DNA from 3 places in the Anaerobacillus sp. CMMVII genome. Region 2 is predicted to be linked to each of the others. Evidence: a T-box and tRNA genes for the amino acid it is inferred to sense, from the RefSeq annotation. Region 2 holds a T-box; the other regions hold tRNA genes.
What was found. A T-box is a leader RNA that pairs with one kind of tRNA and senses whether it is charged. The one in region 2 lies ahead of tyrS (tyrosine--tRNA ligase), so its partner is inferred to be a tRNA-Tyr.
Positions count from the first base shown of each region.

Region 1: it has a tRNA-Tyr gene. The T-box ahead of tyrS (tyrosine--tRNA ligase) is inferred to sense a tRNA for this amino acid. The anticodon was not compared.
Region 3: it has a tRNA-Tyr gene. The T-box ahead of tyrS (tyrosine--tRNA ligase) is inferred to sense a tRNA for this amino acid. The anticodon was not compared.

Region 1 is NZ_JACEHK010000019.1:13,552-18,934, forward strand. It holds rRNA gene H1D32_RS24325 (23S ribosomal RNA) at 1-2,578, shown strand, start outside; rRNA gene rrf (5S ribosomal RNA) at 2,728-2,843, shown strand; tRNA gene H1D32_RS24335 (tRNA-Ala) at 2,857-2,932, shown strand; tRNA gene H1D32_RS24340 (tRNA-Met) at 2,962-3,038, shown strand; tRNA gene H1D32_RS24345 (tRNA-Ser) at 3,061-3,151, shown strand; tRNA gene H1D32_RS24350 (tRNA-Asp) at 3,161-3,236, shown strand; tRNA gene H1D32_RS24355 (tRNA-Tyr) at 3,271-3,355, shown strand; tRNA gene H1D32_RS24360 (tRNA-Trp) at 3,375-3,448, shown strand; tRNA gene H1D32_RS24365 (tRNA-His) at 3,466-3,541, shown strand; tRNA gene H1D32_RS24370 (tRNA-Gln) at 3,560-3,634, shown strand; tRNA gene H1D32_RS24375 (tRNA-Gly) at 3,642-3,716, shown strand; tRNA gene H1D32_RS24380 (tRNA-Cys) at 3,752-3,826, shown strand; tRNA gene H1D32_RS24385 (tRNA-Leu) at 3,853-3,938, shown strand; tRNA gene H1D32_RS24390 (tRNA-Arg) at 3,953-4,029, shown strand; tRNA gene H1D32_RS24395 (tRNA-Pro) at 4,128-4,204, shown strand; tRNA gene H1D32_RS24400 (tRNA-Gly) at 4,373-4,446, shown strand; tRNA gene H1D32_RS24405 (tRNA-Ile) at 4,527-4,603, shown strand; tRNA gene H1D32_RS24410 (tRNA-Asn) at 4,619-4,693, shown strand; tRNA gene H1D32_RS24415 (tRNA-Ser) at 4,703-4,793, shown strand; tRNA gene H1D32_RS24420 (tRNA-Glu) at 4,810-4,884, shown strand; tRNA gene H1D32_RS24425 (tRNA-Val) at 4,912-4,987, shown strand; tRNA gene H1D32_RS24430 (tRNA-Thr) at 5,034-5,106, shown strand; tRNA gene H1D32_RS24435 (tRNA-Lys) at 5,127-5,202, shown strand; tRNA gene H1D32_RS24440 (tRNA-Leu) at 5,218-5,298, shown strand.
Region 2 is NZ_JACEHK010000004.1:10,230-15,612, forward strand. It holds gene H1D32_RS08520 (MFS transporter) at 1-160, shown strand, start outside; gene H1D32_RS08525 (ABC transporter ATP-binding protein) at 346-2,076, opposite strand; gene H1D32_RS08530 (CBO0543 family protein) at 2,520-2,984, opposite strand; T-box leader at 3,226-3,433, shown strand; partial or broken gene tyrS (tyrosine--tRNA ligase) at 3,562-4,814, shown strand; gene H1D32_RS08540 (PAS domain S-box protein) at 5,033-5,383, opposite strand, start outside.
Region 3 is NZ_JACEHK010000001.1:201,293-206,675, forward strand. It holds rRNA gene H1D32_RS01100 (23S ribosomal RNA) at 1-2,506, shown strand, start outside; rRNA gene rrf (5S ribosomal RNA) at 2,769-2,884, shown strand; tRNA gene H1D32_RS01110 (tRNA-Asn) at 2,930-3,004, shown strand; tRNA gene H1D32_RS01115 (tRNA-Thr) at 3,006-3,081, shown strand; tRNA gene H1D32_RS01120 (tRNA-Glu) at 3,095-3,169, shown strand; tRNA gene H1D32_RS01125 (tRNA-Val) at 3,196-3,271, shown strand; tRNA gene H1D32_RS01130 (tRNA-Thr) at 3,317-3,389, shown strand; tRNA gene H1D32_RS01135 (tRNA-Tyr) at 3,410-3,494, shown strand; tRNA gene H1D32_RS01140 (tRNA-Gln) at 3,504-3,578, shown strand; tRNA gene H1D32_RS01145 (tRNA-Lys) at 3,588-3,660, shown strand; tRNA gene H1D32_RS01150 (tRNA-Gly) at 3,684-3,758, shown strand; tRNA gene H1D32_RS01155 (tRNA-Gly) at 3,851-3,924, shown strand; tRNA gene H1D32_RS01160 (tRNA-Ala) at 3,928-4,003, shown strand; gene H1D32_RS01165 (aspartyl-phosphate phosphatase Spo0E family protein) at 4,043-4,213, opposite strand; gene sigW (RNA polymerase sigma factor SigW) at 4,382-4,945, shown strand; gene H1D32_RS01175 (anti-sigma factor family protein) at 4,960-5,383, shown strand, end outside.

The DNA.
Region 1 (5,383 bases), on a different contig from region 2:
GAAACAAGGTAACAGCCCTGTAATCGAAACTTCGTTTCCTCCAGAGTGTATCCTGAGTACGGCGGGACACGTGAAACCCCGTCGGAATCCGGGAGGACCATCTCCCAAGGCTAAATACTTCCTAGTGACCGATAGTGAACCAGTACCGTGAGGGAAAGGTGAAAAGCACCCCGGGAGGGGAGTGAAAGAGATCCTGAAACCGTGTGCCTACAAGTAGTTGGAGCCCATTTACGGGTGACAGCGTGCCTTTTGTAGAATGAACCGGCGAGTTACGATTACGTGCAAGGTTAAGCTGAAGAGGCGGAGCCGCAGCGAAAGCGAGTCTGAATAGGGCGAATGAGTACGTGGTCGTAGACCCGAAACCGTGTGATCTACCCATGTCCAGGGTGAAGTTCAGGTAACACTGAATGGAGGCCCGAACCCACGCACGTTGAAAAGTGCGGGGATGAGGTGTGGGTAGGGGTGAAATGCCAATCGAACTCGGAGATAGCTGGTTCTCCCCGAAATAGCTTTAGGGCTAGCCTCGAGGGAAGAGTATTGGAGGTAGAGCACTGATTGGACTAGGGGTCCCCACAGGATTACCGAATTCAGTCAAACTCCGAATGCCAAATACTTATCCTCGGGAGTCAGACTGCGAGTGCTAAGATCCGTAGTCAAGAGGGAAACAGCCCAGACCATCAGCTAAGGTCCCAAAGTATACGTTAAGTGGAGAAGGATGTGGAGTTGCCCAGACAACCAGGATGTTGGCTTAGAAGCAGCCACCATTTAAAGAGTGCGTAATAGCTCACTGGTCGAGTGACTCTGCGCCGAAAATGTACCGGGGCTAAACGTATCACCGAAGCTATGGATTGACACCTTAGGTGTCAGTGGTAGGGGAGCGTTCTAAGTGCAGCGAAGTCAGACCGGAAGGACTGGTGGAGCGCTTAGAAGTGAGAATGCCGGTATGAGTAGCGAAAAGAGGGGTGAGAATCCCCTCCGTCGAAAGCCCAAGGTTTCCTGAGGAAGGCTCGTCCGCTCAGGGTAAGTCGGGACCTAAGCCGAGGCTGAAAAGCGTAGGCGATGGACAACAGGTTGAAATTCCTGTACCACCTCCTCACCGTTTGAGCAATGGGGGGACGCAGAAAGGTAGGGTAAGCGCACTGATGGATATGTGCGTCCAAGCAGTTAGGCTGAGAAGTAGGCAAATCCGCTTCTCGTGAAGGCTGAGCTGTGATGGCGAGCGAAATTTAAGTAGCGAAGTTCCTGATCCTACACTGCCAAGAAAAGCCTCTAGCGAGGTGAGAGGTGCCCGTACCGCAAACCGACACAGGTAGGCGAGAAGAGAATTCTAAGACGCTCGGGAGAACTCTCGTTAAGGAACTCGGCAAAATGACCCCGTAACTTCGGGAGAAGGGGTGCTCTGATAGGGTGTTAAAGCCCGAGAGAGCCGCAGTGAATAGATCCAAGCGACTGTTTAGCAAAAACACAGGTCTCTGCGAAGCCGCAAGGCGAAGTATAGGGGCTGACACCTGCCCGGTGCTGGAAGGTTAAGAGGAGGGGTTATCCGTAAGGAGAAGCTCTGAATTGAAGCCCCAGTAAACGGCGGCCGTAACTATAACGGTCCTAAGGTAGCGAAATTCCTTGTCGGGTAAGTTCCGACCCGCACGAATGGTGTAACGATTTGGATACTGTCTCAACGAGAGACCCGGTGAAATTATATTACCTGTGAAGATGCAGGTTACCCGCGACAGGACGGAAAGACCCCATGGAGCTTTACTGTAGCTTGATATTGGATTTTGGTACAATTTGTACAGGATAGGTAGGAGCCTGAGAACCCGGAGCGCCAGCTTCGGTGGAGGCGTCGGTGGGATACTACCCTGATTGTATTGAAATTCTAACCTAGGACCGTGATCCGGTTCGGGGACAGTGTCAGGTGGGCAGTTTGACTGGGGCGGTCGCCTCCTAAACAGTAACGGAGGCGCCCAAAGGTTCCCTCAGAATGGTTGGAAATCATTCGTAGAGTGCAAAGGCAAAAGGGAGCTTGACTGCGAGACCTACAAGTCGAGCAGGGACGAAAGTCGGGCTTAGTGATCCGGTGGTTCCGCATGGAAGGGCCATCGCTCAACGGATAAAAGCTACCCTGGGGATAACAGGCTTATCTCCCCCAAGAGTCCACATCGACGGGGAGGTTTGGCACCTCGATGTCGGCTCATCGCATCCTGGGGCTGAAGTAGGTCCCAAGGGTTGGGCTGTTCGCCCATTAAAGCGGTACGCGAGCTGGGTTCAGAACGTCGTGAGACAGTTCGGTCCCTATCCGTCGCGGGCGTAGGAAATTTGAGAGGAGCTGTCCTTAGTACGAGAGGACCGGGATGGACACACCGCTGGTGTACCAGTTGTTCCGCCAGGAGCATAGCTGGGTAGCTACGTGTGGAAGGGATAAGTGCTGAAAGCATCTAAGCATGAAGCCCCCCTCGAGATGAGATTTCCCTTGGAGTTAATCCAGTAAGACCCCTTAAAGATGATGAGGTTGATAGGTCTCGGGTGGAAGCACGGCGACGTGTGGAGCTGAGAGATACTAATCGGTCGAGGACTTATCCTATAAATAGTTTAGAGTTATGATTGTTGAGTTTTGAGTTGCGTGAGTAACTCGAAGCAGTAAATACCAAATTCTAAATAAACGGATTGAATTTTACTCAAGTCTTAAATGTGTGTTATCTAGTTTTGAAGGAATGAACTTTCTTCATATAATCTAGTAGCGATAGCGAAGAGGTCACACTCGTTCCCATGCCGAACACGACCGTTAAGCTCTTCAGCGCCGATGGTAGTTGGGGGTTTCCCCCTGTGAGAGTAGGACGTTGCTAGATTATTAATTAATTTGGGGCCTTAGCTCAGCTGGGAGAGCGCCTGCCTTGCACGCAGGAGGTCAGCGGTTCGATCCCGCTAGGCTCCACCATATTAATTAATCGTAAATTTATTTTTCATGGCGGCGTGGCTCAGCTGGCTAGAGCGTACGGTTCATACCCGTGAGGTCGGGGGTTCGACTCCCTCCGCCGCTACCAATTTAGTTTTTTTATATGACATGGAGGAATACTCAAGTGGTTGAAGAGTTCGGTCTTGAAAACCGATAGGTCGTGAAAGCGGCGCGGGGGTTCGAATCCCTCTTCCTCCTCCATATAAACCTGGACCCGTGGTGTAGCGGTTAACATGCCTGCCTGTCACGCAGGAGATCGCCGGTTCGATCCCGGTCGGGTCCGCCATTTTTTTGAACTTATATCAATACTAACTATATGTGGAGGGGTAGCGAAGTGGCTAAACGCGGCGGACTGTAAATCCGCTCCCTCCGGGTTCGGCGGTTCGAATCCGTCCCCCTCCACCATTTATAATTAACTGCCTTTAGGGGCATAGTTTAACGGTAGAACAGAGGTCTCCAAAACCTCCAGTGTGGGTTCGATTCCTACTGCCCCTGCCAAAAAAAATAAAATTATGGCGGTCGTGGCGAAGTGGTGAACGCACCGGATTGTGGCTCCGGCATTCGAGGGTTCGATTCCCTTCGATCGCCCCATAATTATCTTTAAAGTATTGGGCTATAGCCAAGCGGTAAGGCAACGGACTTTGACTCCGTCATTCTCTGGTTCGAATCCAGATAGCCCAGCCATTTATATGCGGAAGTAGTTCAGTGGTAGAACACCACCTTGCCAAGGTGGGGGTCGCGAGTTCGAACCTCGTCTTCCGCTCCAATATTATCAATTTTATATTGAGCAATAGAGTGCTTGGCGGCATAGCCAAGTGGTAAGGCACGGGTCTGCAAAACCCTTATCCCCCGGTTCGAATCCGGGTGCCGCCTCCAAGAGCTCATATAAGTCGTTTTGTTATGCCGGGGTGGTGGAATTGGCAGACACACAGGACTTAAAATCCTGCGGTAGGTGACTATCGTGCCGGTTCAAGTCCGGCCCTCGGTACTTTAATTTTATATGCGCCCTTAGCTCAGCTGGATAGAGTGTTTGACTACGAATCAAAAGGTCGGGAGTTCGAATCTCTCAGGGCGCACCAAACCAACTACCTCGAATAAACTTCACTGCAGGTTTGCGACGAGCAAACGAAGTGGCGCAGGAGCATTTTTGGTTGGTTAGTAAAACTAATTTTTATCTCGGGAAGTGGCTCAGCTTGGTAGAGCACCTGGTTTGGGACCAGGGGGTCGCAGGTTCAAATCCTGTCTTCCCGACCATTTATTTTAATCATGCGGGTGTAGTTTAGTGGTAAAACCTCAGCCACGAGCGAAACATCTCAGAAAATGCTACGAGTTGCCTCGACGGATACACTCCTATGAGTAATCTTGAAGAGGAAGAGGCATGATAGAAGGCGTTTAATTTTAAGTTAACTTTATTTAGATAACGCGGGTGTAGTTTAGTGGTAAAACCTCAGCCTTCCAAGCTGATGTTGTGAGTTCGATTCTCATCACCCGCTCCAAATCTACTACGTCGAATAAGCATCTTCGCAGATTTAAGTAGATGTATTATTTTGGACAAGTATTTATTAAATCAATGTATGGGCCTATAGCTCAGCTGGTTAGAGCGCACGCCTGATAAGCGTGAGGTCGGTGGTTCGAGTCCACTTAGGCCCACCATACTTTTATTAATATTCCACAGTAGCTCAGTGGTAGAGCAATCGGCTGTTAACCGATCGGTCGTAGGTTCGAGTCCTACCTGTGGAGCCATTTTTATTTGGGGAAGTACTCAAGAGGCTGAAGAGGCGCCCCTGCTAAGGGTGTAGGTCGTGTGAGCGGCGCGAGGGTTCAAATCCCTCCTTCTCCGCCAGGAAACTTAAAAAAATGGCCCGTTGGTCAAGCGGTTAAGACACCGCCCTTTCACGGCGGTAACACGGGTTCGAATCCCGTACGGGTCACCATTTTACTTTAAATAACATCAATACATCGGAGGATTAGCTCAGCTGGGAGAGCACCTGCCTTACAAGCAGGGGGTCGGCGGTTCGAACCCGTCATCCTCCACCAAAGTTTTTTGCGCAACAAAGTGGAGCAAAATAACTTACCTTATTATGCCGGCCTAGCTCAATTGGTAGAGCAACTGACTTGTAATCAGTAGGTTGGGGGTTCAAGTCCTCTGGCCGGCACTCGTAGTCTTTTTTACTAAGAGCCATTAGCTCAGTTGGTAGAGCATCTGACTTTTAATCAGAGGGTCGAAGGTTCGAATCCTTCATGGCTCACCATTGTTTTTTGCATATGCGGGTGTGGCGGAATTGGCAGACGCGCTAGACTTAGGATCTAGTGTCTTTGACGTGGGGGTTCGAGTCCCTTCACCCGCATTATTCAATTCATAAGTTGAAACGTATGTTACTTTTTAAAAAGTAACATACGTTTTTTTTATTTGTAATCCGAACAATTAAATGG
Region 2 (5,383 bases):
GGATCATTTTAATTCAACATCAGCAAGTTTAGGTAATGGTTATTTTTACGGTTTCATCATTCCAGTTACTTTCTCTTTAGTTGGTTTGATTGGAGTCATCTCAATTAAGGAAAACGTAAGGAAGCAGAAGGTGTACCCAATAATCCATAATGCTTTATAGTTTTCAACGCTTTACTTAAAAACTTATAAAAAACGGGAAGCTAAAATGCTTTCCTAGGTTCGGAATACTTTTCTAGTTTTCAGCGCAGCAAGTGGAAGAAGGTTAGTAGAATGTATAAAGAAGGCGTAGAGAGTCATTGTCTCTACGCCTTGGACCTTTTCCGTGTCAAATCTACTACTTGAGGATCACGTCAGTTGCTGCTCTGCAAATTCGCGATACAAAGCGTGGAAGTTGACTAGATCTTTGTGAGTTCCGATTCCGGTAATTTCACCTTTTTCAATAAAGATGATCTTATCGGCATTGACAATAGTAGATAAGCGGTGGGCAATAACAAATGTTGTTCTACCTTCCATTAATCGTGTTAACGCCTTTTGCACGATTCCCTCTGATTGACTGTCCAAACTTGCGGTTGCTTCGTCCATCATTAGAATTTTAGGATCTCTTAAAAAAGCTCGCGCGATCGCTATTCGCTGTCTTTGTCCTCCAGATAGTTTGACACCTCGCTCACCGACCTCAGTATCAAGCTTTAAGGGGAATTCCTGAATAAATTGGTCAGCGTAAGCCATTTTTGCAACTTCCCAAAGACGCTCATCAGTGACCATTGCTTCTAAACCATACGAAAGGTTCTCACGGATCGTTCCAGCAATCATTGGACTATCTTGGGAAACATAACCGATTTGACTGCGCCAGGAAGCTAATGTTAATGCTTTGATTGGCGTACTACCAATCAAGATCTGCCCAGAGGTAGGCTCATAGAAACGTTCTAATAAACCAAACATCGTTGTTTTTCCACCACCACTAGGTCCAGCAAAGGCTATCATACTACCAGGATTTACATCAAAAGACACGTTTTTAAGAACAGGCTCATCCTCGCTATAAGCAAAAGATACATTTTCTACGTGAATTGATTGGTTTGTAATATCCAAATCTAGGCCTTCTTGACCTTCTTCCGCTTCGAGGTCTAGTATTTCAATAATTCGCTCTGTAGCTCCTTTGGCTCGTTGAAGCTGCGTAAAAAACATGGTAAAGGCAGTGATCGGAAAGATAATTTGGAATAAATAAAGCAAGAATGCAACGAGTGACCCTGTTGACATCGAACCTTCTGCGACACGAATTCCACCATATCCGATAATTATAACAATTACGACCATAATCACGAGCTGCATCAATGGGCCAATAAGAGCAAAAATTCTTGATTCTTTAAGTCCATACGACAAAAGCTTTCCAATTCCTTGTAAGCCTTTTTCCTCTTCAGCTAGTTCCGCATTAGAAGCTTTCATTAAGCGGATTTCACTTAAAGTTTGTTGGACTTTCCCAGTAAATATTGCTGTTTCATCCTGTAAACCACGTGATATTTTTGCCATTCTTCGTCCAAGAGGCATCATAATTGCTATAGTAATCGGTACTGAAATTAACATTAACAGAGTCATTTTCCAGTCCATGATAAAAAGGATGATAACTGCACCGATAATCGAGATAATTCCGGTAATAAAATTAGGGAAATGCTGTGAAATTAAATCTTTAACAATGCTTGTATCGTTAACCACGCGACTAACCGACTCGCCACTAGTCTTTTTATCATAATAGCTGACTGGAAGCCGAATTAATTTAAAAAACATCATTTGTCGTAGTGTAGCAACAATTTTCTGGCCGACGTAAGCAAGTGAAAAAGTAGATAATCCATCAATGATTGCTTTAACAATAAATACAACACCAATCGTGACAATGAGGGCAACGCTTAAAGAGTCGACAGAAAAACCATCGACCATTTCCCGCGTTAATAAAGGTATGGTAAGACCGACTAGAGTTGTCATTAAACTACCGATTAACCCCAGAGTTAGTGCTAGTTTTGGAATTTTTGTAGAGAGAATTAGTGAGATAAATGGTTTTAGACTTTCTTTTTGAGGTTTTTCCATTAGTTAACTCCTTATGTCTGATAAATGATTTTGTTCATTATAACTCAGGGCTAATAATAAAATCGAATATTGTCCCTATTTTTTTCTGCATTCAAAAACGGGAGAGTAACTCTTACTATCATAACAGTGTAGGATTATAAACGAGGATAAACATGTTTAAAAAGCTGTTTTCGTAACTCTGTTGCTTTTAGGTTGTCTTTTGGGAATCAATAAGCCCTTGGGACAAATAAATTGGTCCCAAGGGCTTATTGATTCCCAAAAACTTCACGCTAAGCGGGAAGAACCAAGCATTCGCTTGGTTACTACCTAAAAGCTTATAGCAACAATCTTTTGGAAGAGATTTTCAAGAAAAATAAAAAATTTATAAATCAGAAAAAGTAAACAGTAGAGAGTGAGACTTTTATTCTAAGGGAACTCAAGAAAATTAAACGTAGCTGCAGCACTTAGATGTTTTTAAAAAACCACTTATAATAAATCCTTGAAAGGACAAATACAAAACCCATACTTACGCTACTCCAATACCATTTCCAGTGAATGTATTTTATGGTCTTTGTGTATTTTACCGCAATAAACTCTAGTCCGGTTAGGACCGAAATATAACAAAAATAATAGAAAAGTTTTAATATTAGCTTATTTTTTTCCGGGAAAAAAAGATTGAAAAACACGGTTATTGAAGGAAATACAAAATATTCAAAAGTGAAACTTGATTTATTAGCTTTCTTAAAAAAACGCCGTGGGTATCTAATTAAGTTTTTTTCAACAACTGTTAGCCCGAGGAGCCAAGTTATGATTTGAGTAAATAAAAATACCACCTGTGCGTTTCGTATTTTGTTTTTAGGTACTAATATTATTAGCAGGAAACCTAAAACTCCCCAGGAAGAAAGCAAAAGGGCTTTTTCTCTCGACAAAATGTTGTACCTCCTTATTGAAAACGTTGTTAAATCGGATAAACATCTCGATTTAAAAGTTTAATATACAACCTTTAGAATGACAAGTAATCGTGATTTTATTCATTACTTAGCTTGCGTTGAAATGGGAAATATATTTAACCTACTGGCAATTATGTTGTGTAAATCCCAAAATAGGGAGTAGAAATTGTCCTTGCATTAATAAAATGATTTGGCTATAATAAATAAAAATATGAATACTAAATAAGTTTTGATAGGAATGAGTAGCTTTTATCTCACTGTTTCAGAGAGCTGATGGTTGGTGCAAATCAGTACAAAGGTAAACGTGAATTACCTCCTTGAACTTTCTTTGTGAACATAAATGTAGCAAAGAACGGCTGAACCGTTATTTTATTAAGAGGAAGAGAAATCTTCAATTAGGGTGGTACCGCGTTAACCACGTCCCTTTTTTAGGGGCGTGGTTTTTTTACGTTAAGAAATATTTTCGCAAAATGTTGGTGCCTAGCATTCGCTTGGCTTCGTCCCAAAAGCTTTAAAAGTAGATAGAAACAGCATTTGAATAAAAGGAGAGAATGAAATGTCAGATTTTATTAAGCAACTTTCAGAGGAACAAATCTTAGAAGTAGAAAGACAATTTATGATTTATAAAAGTGGTGTGCACGAGATTATTCCAGAGCATGAGTTAAAAAACAAAATAGCGAGATCTATCGTGGAAAAAAGACCACTTCGAATTAAGCTAGGCTTAGACCCATCTGCACCAGATGTTCACTTAGGGCATACCGTTGTTTTAAATAACTGAAACAGTTTCAGGAGAATGGTCATACAATTCAACTACTAATTGGTGATTTCACTGGTAAAATTGGTGATCCAACAGGAAAGTCTGTCGCAAGAAAACAATTGACGGATGAAGAAGTGAAACATAATGCCCAAACATATTTTGAACAGTTTAGTAAGGTTTTGGATATGGAGAAGGTTGAACTTCATTACAACTCGAAATGGCTAGCGAAACTTCAACTTGAGGAGATCATTAACCTTTCAGCAAGCATTACTGTGGCACGATTGCTTGAGAGAAACGATTTTTCAGAGCGATTATCGACTGGAAAGCCGATCTCATTCCATGAATTTTTCTACCCTTTAATGCAAGGATATGACTCTGTCGAACTAGAGAGTGATGTAGAACTCGGCGGAACAGATCAGCATTTCAATGTGTTAATGGGGAGACATCTCCAGGAGCATTATGGGAAAGAAAAGCAAATTGTTATCCTCTTACCTTTAATCGAAGGTCTTGATGGAGTCGAAAAAATGTCAAAATCGAAGAACAATTATATTGGTGTATCAGAGGATCCAATCAAATGTATGGTAAAACGATGTCGATCCCTGATGAACTAATTACGAAATATTTTGATTTAGTCACTGACTTACCTTTGTCTGAAAAAAATCAGATCAGAACAAAACTCAACGAGGGTGAACTCCATCCACGAGATGCGAAAATGAAACTCGCAAAAACAATTGTTAGAATTTATCATGGAGAAGAGCTAGCTCATAAAGCTGAAGAAACATTTAAAGCGGTGTTTCAAAAAGGAGCGCTTCCTGAGGATATTCCGACAGTAGAGTGGAAAGGTGATCAAGAAATAACGATCATTGATTTACTAGTGAATTTAGATTTACAAAAATCTAAAACGGAAGCGAGAAAAATGATTCAAAATGGAGGAGTTAAGGTCAATGGTAGTAAAGTGAGTGATCTTAATTTAAATATAGACATTACTAATGAGACCATCATTCAGGTGGGGGAAACGTAAATTTGTTAAGTTAATAAGAACAAATGAATGACAAAAGAAACAAAAAAGCTTGTTAAGCACTAGTAATCTTAACAAGCTTTTTTGCCGTTCGTTATATGTATATTTGTCGTTACTAGAGCTACTTAAAATAAAAGATAACAGCCTTAGCCTAGCGGTAACAGGATTTCAACTAAAGTGCCTTTATTTACTTCGCTAGTGAAAAAAATCTGGCCGTTATGGGTATCGATTATTTGATTAGTAACCAATAACCTAAGCCTGTTCCGTCAGTTTTGTTGTATAGAAGGGATCGCCTAATTTCGAGAGTTTTTCCTTAGGAATACCGCAGCCTTCGTCTTGAACCTGGATTCTTAATTGGTTATTTTTATTGTTCACATTTATGTAGATGTTACCACCATTCGGCATCGCTTCCATTGCATTCTTGATAATATTTATAAATACCTGCTTGAGTTGGTTCTCGTCGCTATTGACAAGTAACCCATGATCATTGAAGGTAGGTATGACCTGAATATTACTCAAATGAGATTGTGGTTCTAACATAAAAATGACATTACTTATGATTTCAGAAATTCTATTCATCTTAAAATTGACAACTTTTGGCTT
Region 3 (5,383 bases), on a different contig from region 2:
GAAACCCCGTCGGAATCCGGGAGGACCATCTCCCAAGGCTAAATACTTCCTAGTGACCGATAGTGAACCAGTACCGTGAGGGAAAGGTGAAAAGCACCCCGGGAGGGGAGTGAAAGAGATCCTGAAACCGTGTGCCTACAAGTAGTTGGAGCCCATTTACGGGTGACAGCGTGCCTTTTGTAGAATGAACCGGCGAGTTACGATTACGTGCAAGGTTAAGCTGAAGAGGCGGAGCCGCAGCGAAAGCGAGTCTGAATAGGGCGAATGAGTACGTGGTCGTAGACCCGAAACCGTGTGATCTACCCATGTCCAGGGTGAAGTTCAGGTAACACTGAATGGAGGCCCGAACCCACGCACGTTGAAAAGTGCGGGGATGAGGTGTGGGTAGGGGTGAAATGCCAATCGAACTCGGAGATAGCTGGTTCTCCCCGAAATAGCTTTAGGGCTAGCCTCGAGGGAAGAGTATTGGAGGTAGAGCACTGATTGGACTAGGGGTCCCCACAGGATTACCGAATTCAGTCAAACTCCGAATGCCAAATACTTATCCTCGGGAGTCAGACTGCGAGTGCTAAGATCCGTAGTCAAGAGGGAAACAGCCCAGACCATCAGCTAAGGTCCCAAAGTATACGTTAAGTGGAGAAGGATGTGGAGTTGCCCAGACAACCAGGATGTTGGCTTAGAAGCAGCCACCATTTAAAGAGTGCGTAATAGCTCACTGGTCGAGTGACTCTGCGCCGAAAATGTACCGGGGCTAAACGTATCACCGAAGCTATGGATTGCGCACCTGGTGCGCAGTGGTAGGGGAGCGTTCTAAGTGCAGCGAAGTCAGACCGGAAGGACTGGTGGAGCGCTTAGAAGTGAGAATGCCGGTATGAGTAGCGAAAAGAGGGGTGAGAATCCCCTCCGTCGAAAGCCCAAGGTTTCCTGAGGAAGGCTCGTCCGCTCAGGGTAAGTCGGGACCTAAGCCGAGGCTGAAAAGCGTAGGCGATGGACAACAGGTTGAAATTCCTGTACCACCTCCTCACCGTTTGAGCAATGGGGGGACGCAGAAAGGTAGGGTAAGCGCACTGATGGATATGTGCGTCCAAGCAGTTAGGCTGAGAAGTAGGCAAATCCGCTTCTCGCGAAGGCTGAGCTGTGATGGCGAGCGAAATTTAAGTAGCGAAGTTCCTGATCCTACACTGCCAAGAAAAGCCTCTAGCGAGGTGAGAGGTGCCCGTACCGCAAACCGACACAGGTAGGCGAGAAGAGAATTCTAAGACGCTCGGGAGAACTCTCGTTAAGGAACTCGGCAAAATGACCCCGTAACTTCGGGAGAAGGGGTGCTCTGATAGGGTGTTAAAGCCCGAGAGAGCCGCAGTGAATAGATCCAAGCGACTGTTTAGCAAAAACACAGGTCTCTGCGAAGCCGCAAGGCGAAGTATAGGGGCTGACACCTGCCCGGTGCTGGAAGGTTAAGAGGAGGGGTTATCCGTAAGGAGAAGCTCTGAATTGAAGCCCCAGTAAACGGCGGCCGTAACTATAACGGTCCTAAGGTAGCGAAATTCCTTGTCGGGTAAGTTCCGACCCGCACGAATGGTGTAACGATTTGGATACTGTCTCAACGAGAGACCCGGTGAAATTATATTACCTGTGAAGATGCAGGTTACCCGCGACAGGACGGAAAGACCCCATGGAGCTTTACTGTAGCTTGATATTGGATTTTGGTACAATTTGTACAGGATAGGTAGGAGCCTGAGAACCCGGAGCGCCAGCTTCGGTGGAGGCGTCGGTGGGATACTACCCTGATTGTATTGAAATTCTAACCTAGGACCGTGATCCGGTTCGGGGACAGTGTCAGGTGGGCAGTTTGACTGGGGCGGTCGCCTCCTAAACAGTAACGGAGGCGCCCAAAGGTTCCCTCAGAATGGTTGGAAATCATTCGTAGAGTGCAAAGGCAAAAGGGAGCTTGACTGCGAGACCTACAAGTCGAGCAGGGACGAAAGTCGGGCTTAGTGATCCGGTGGTTCCGCATGGAAGGGCCATCGCTCAACGGATAAAAGCTACCCTGGGGATAACAGGCTTATCTCCCCCAAGAGTCCACATCGACGGGGAGGTTTGGCACCTCGATGTCGGCTCATCGCATCCTGGGGCTGAAGTAGGTCCCAAGGGTTGGGCTGTTCGCCCATTAAAGCGGTACGCGAGCTGGGTTCAGAACGTCGTGAGACAGTTCGGTCCCTATCCGTCGCGGGCGTAGGAAATTTGAGAGGAGCTGTCCTTAGTACGAGAGGACCGGGATGGACACACCGCTGGTGTACCAGTTGTTCCGCCAGGAGCATAGCTGGGTAGCTACGTGTGGAAGGGATAAGTGCTGAAAGCATCTAAGCATGAAGCCCCCCTCGAGATGAGATTTCCCTTGGAGTTAATCCAGTAAGACCCCTTAAAGATGATGAGGTTGATAGGTCTCGGGTGGAAGCACGGCGACGTGTGGAGCTGAGAGATACTAATCGGTCGAGGACTTATCCTATAAATAAGTTTAGAGTGATGAGTGTTGAGTTTTGAGTTGCGTGAGTAGCTCGAAGCAGTAAATACCAAATTCTAAATAAACGGATTGAATTTTACTCAAGTCTTAAATGTGTGTTATCTAGTTTTCAGGGAATGATTTTTTCTATAAAATAAGCTGGTTGACCTGTTAAGGTCAGTTGCTTTTTTTGACGGAAAGAACTAAAAGGTATTGACATAGATGAAAATATGTTTTATCATATCAATTGTCTATGTTGTTATACAAGTTTGGTGGCGATAGCGAAGAGGTCACACTCGTTCCCATGCCGAACACGATCGTTAAGCTCTTCAGCGCCGATGGTAGTTGGGGGTTTCCCCCTGTGAGAGTAGGACGTCGCCAAGCAAATTCCTTGTATCTACTTATATTGATAATGGACTATTAAATCATTCCACAGTAGCTCAGTGGTAGAGCAATCGGCTGTTAACCGATCGGTCGTAGGTTCGAGTCCTACCTGTGGAGCCATGCTTCCATAGCTCAGTAGGTAGAGCACTTCCATGGTAAGGAAGGGGTCGTCGGTTCAAATCCGGTTGGAAGCTCCATTTTCATATTCATGGCCCGTTGGTCAAGCGGTTAAGACACCGCCCTTTCACGGCGGTAACACGGGTTCGAATCCCGTACGGGTCACCATTTACTATTGATATATTTAATACTTCGGAGGATTAGCTCAGCTGGGAGAGCACCTGCCTTACAAGCAGGGGGTCGGCGGTTCGAACCCGTCATCCTCCACCAAATTTTCTTCGCAGCATAGTGGAGCAAAATAACTTACTTTAATATGCCGGCCTAGCTCAATTGGTAGAGCAACTGACTTGTAATCAGTAGGTTGGGGGTTCAAGTCCTCTGGCCGGCACTCGTGAACAACAGCAATGTGGAGGGGTAGCGAAGTGGCTAAACGCGGCGGACTGTAAATCCGCTCCCTCCGGGTTCGGCGGTTCGAATCCGTCCCCCTCCACCATTCTTTCATTGGGCTATAGCCAAGCGGTAAGGCAACGGACTTTGACTCCGTCATTCTCTGGTTCGAATCCAGATAGCCCAGCCATTATTATTCGAGCCATTAGCTCAGTTGGTAGAGCATCTGACTTTTAATCAGAGGGTCGAAGGTTCGAATCCTTCATGGCTCATCAGTTTTAAAACTTTCCATAATGCGGAAGTAGTTCAGTGGTAGAACACCACCTTGCCAAGGTGGGGGTCGCGAGTTCGAACCTCGTCTTCCGCTCCAAAGCAACTACGTCGAATAAACATCTTTGCAGCTTTGCGACGAGCAAACGAAGTGGCGCAGGAGCATTGCATTTCATTATATTTTAAATTACTGCGGGTGTAGTTTAGTGGTAAAACCTCAGCCTTCCAAGCTGATGTTGTGAGTTCGATTCTCATCACCCGCTCCAAATGGGGCCTTAGCTCAGCTGGGAGAGCGCCTGCCTTGCACGCAGGAGGTCAGCGGTTCGATCCCGCTAGGCTCCACCATACATATTACAATGAAAAACCCTAGGATAACCTAGGGTTTTATTTTTCTTGCGCTATTTTATTGAACACGTTTAAGAGCTTGTCCAATCTAGTGCTAGCATCAACTACTTCATCAGAACTTAGGGGATAGTCATATGCTAGCTTGATCATATGCTTTCGTGCAATTTCGATTTCTTCCAGCATAATATCGTTATTGTAGTTTTTCTTCATGATTCAATCCCTCCTAGTATTTTTTATACCCTGGATAAAAAAAGCAAAACGTATTTCTTCAAAATTGTGGAATTTTATTTTTATCATGTTAAAATTAAGTTTGTTTGAAACTTATTTAAGTGTTGTTCGTAAATAGAGTAACCGCATAGAAGCGGAGGTAAAAAAAGTATGGACACATTAGTAAAGCGCATAATACAAAATGTAAAAAAAGGTGACCAACAAGCATTTGCTGAGCTAGTCGAGCTCTATAAGGATAAAGTTTATCAAATTTCCTATCGAATGGTTGGTAATGTTCATGAAGCACAAGACATTGCTCAAGAAGCGTTTCTTAGGGCTTATATGAATATTGAAACATATGATACAAATCGGAAGTTTTCAACTTGGTTATTCCGTATTGTGACAAACCTATCGATCGACCGACTCAGAAAGAAAAAACCAGACTTTTATCTTGATCAAGAAATTAGTGGAACAGAGGGATTAACACTTGCGTCCCAAATTGCTGCAGCTGATGAACTACCGGAAGATTTAGTGATTACACATGAACTACAAGATTGGATACAAGGAGAAATATTAAAGTTACCAACTAAATATCGTTCGGCTATTATTTTGAAGTATATTGAGGACCTTTCATTGAAGGAAATAAGTGAGATTTTAGATCTTCCTATCGCAACGGTTAAAACAAGAATTCACCGTGGGCGAGAAGCACTTAGGAAACGATTAAGCAATGTATAAAGGAGAGAGGATCAATGAATTGTGAAAAAGAAATATTCTCCTTAATTCACAAGTATTTGGATGAAGAGGTTAATGATATTGAACGTAAACAGTTGAATAGTCATTTACGAGAATGTGAAAAGTGCCGAACACACATGAGCGAATTAAAAAAATCAATTGCCTTCATTCAAAGCTCTTCGCATATTGTAGCGCCAACAGATTTCACCAATCTTGTCATGAAGCAATTACCACAACAAAAGCCTTCTGTTAATTGGAAGCGTTGGATGAAAAGACATCCGATCTTTGTTGCTGCATCTATATTTGTCATCCTTATGGCTACCAGTATGTTTTCCATGTGGACTGATGGTGGCGAGAAGCTTTCCGTAACTGGGCAAGCAAACTTAATTATTGATAAGGAGAGAAATATTGTTGTTGTTCCTGAAGGAGAGGTAGTTGAAG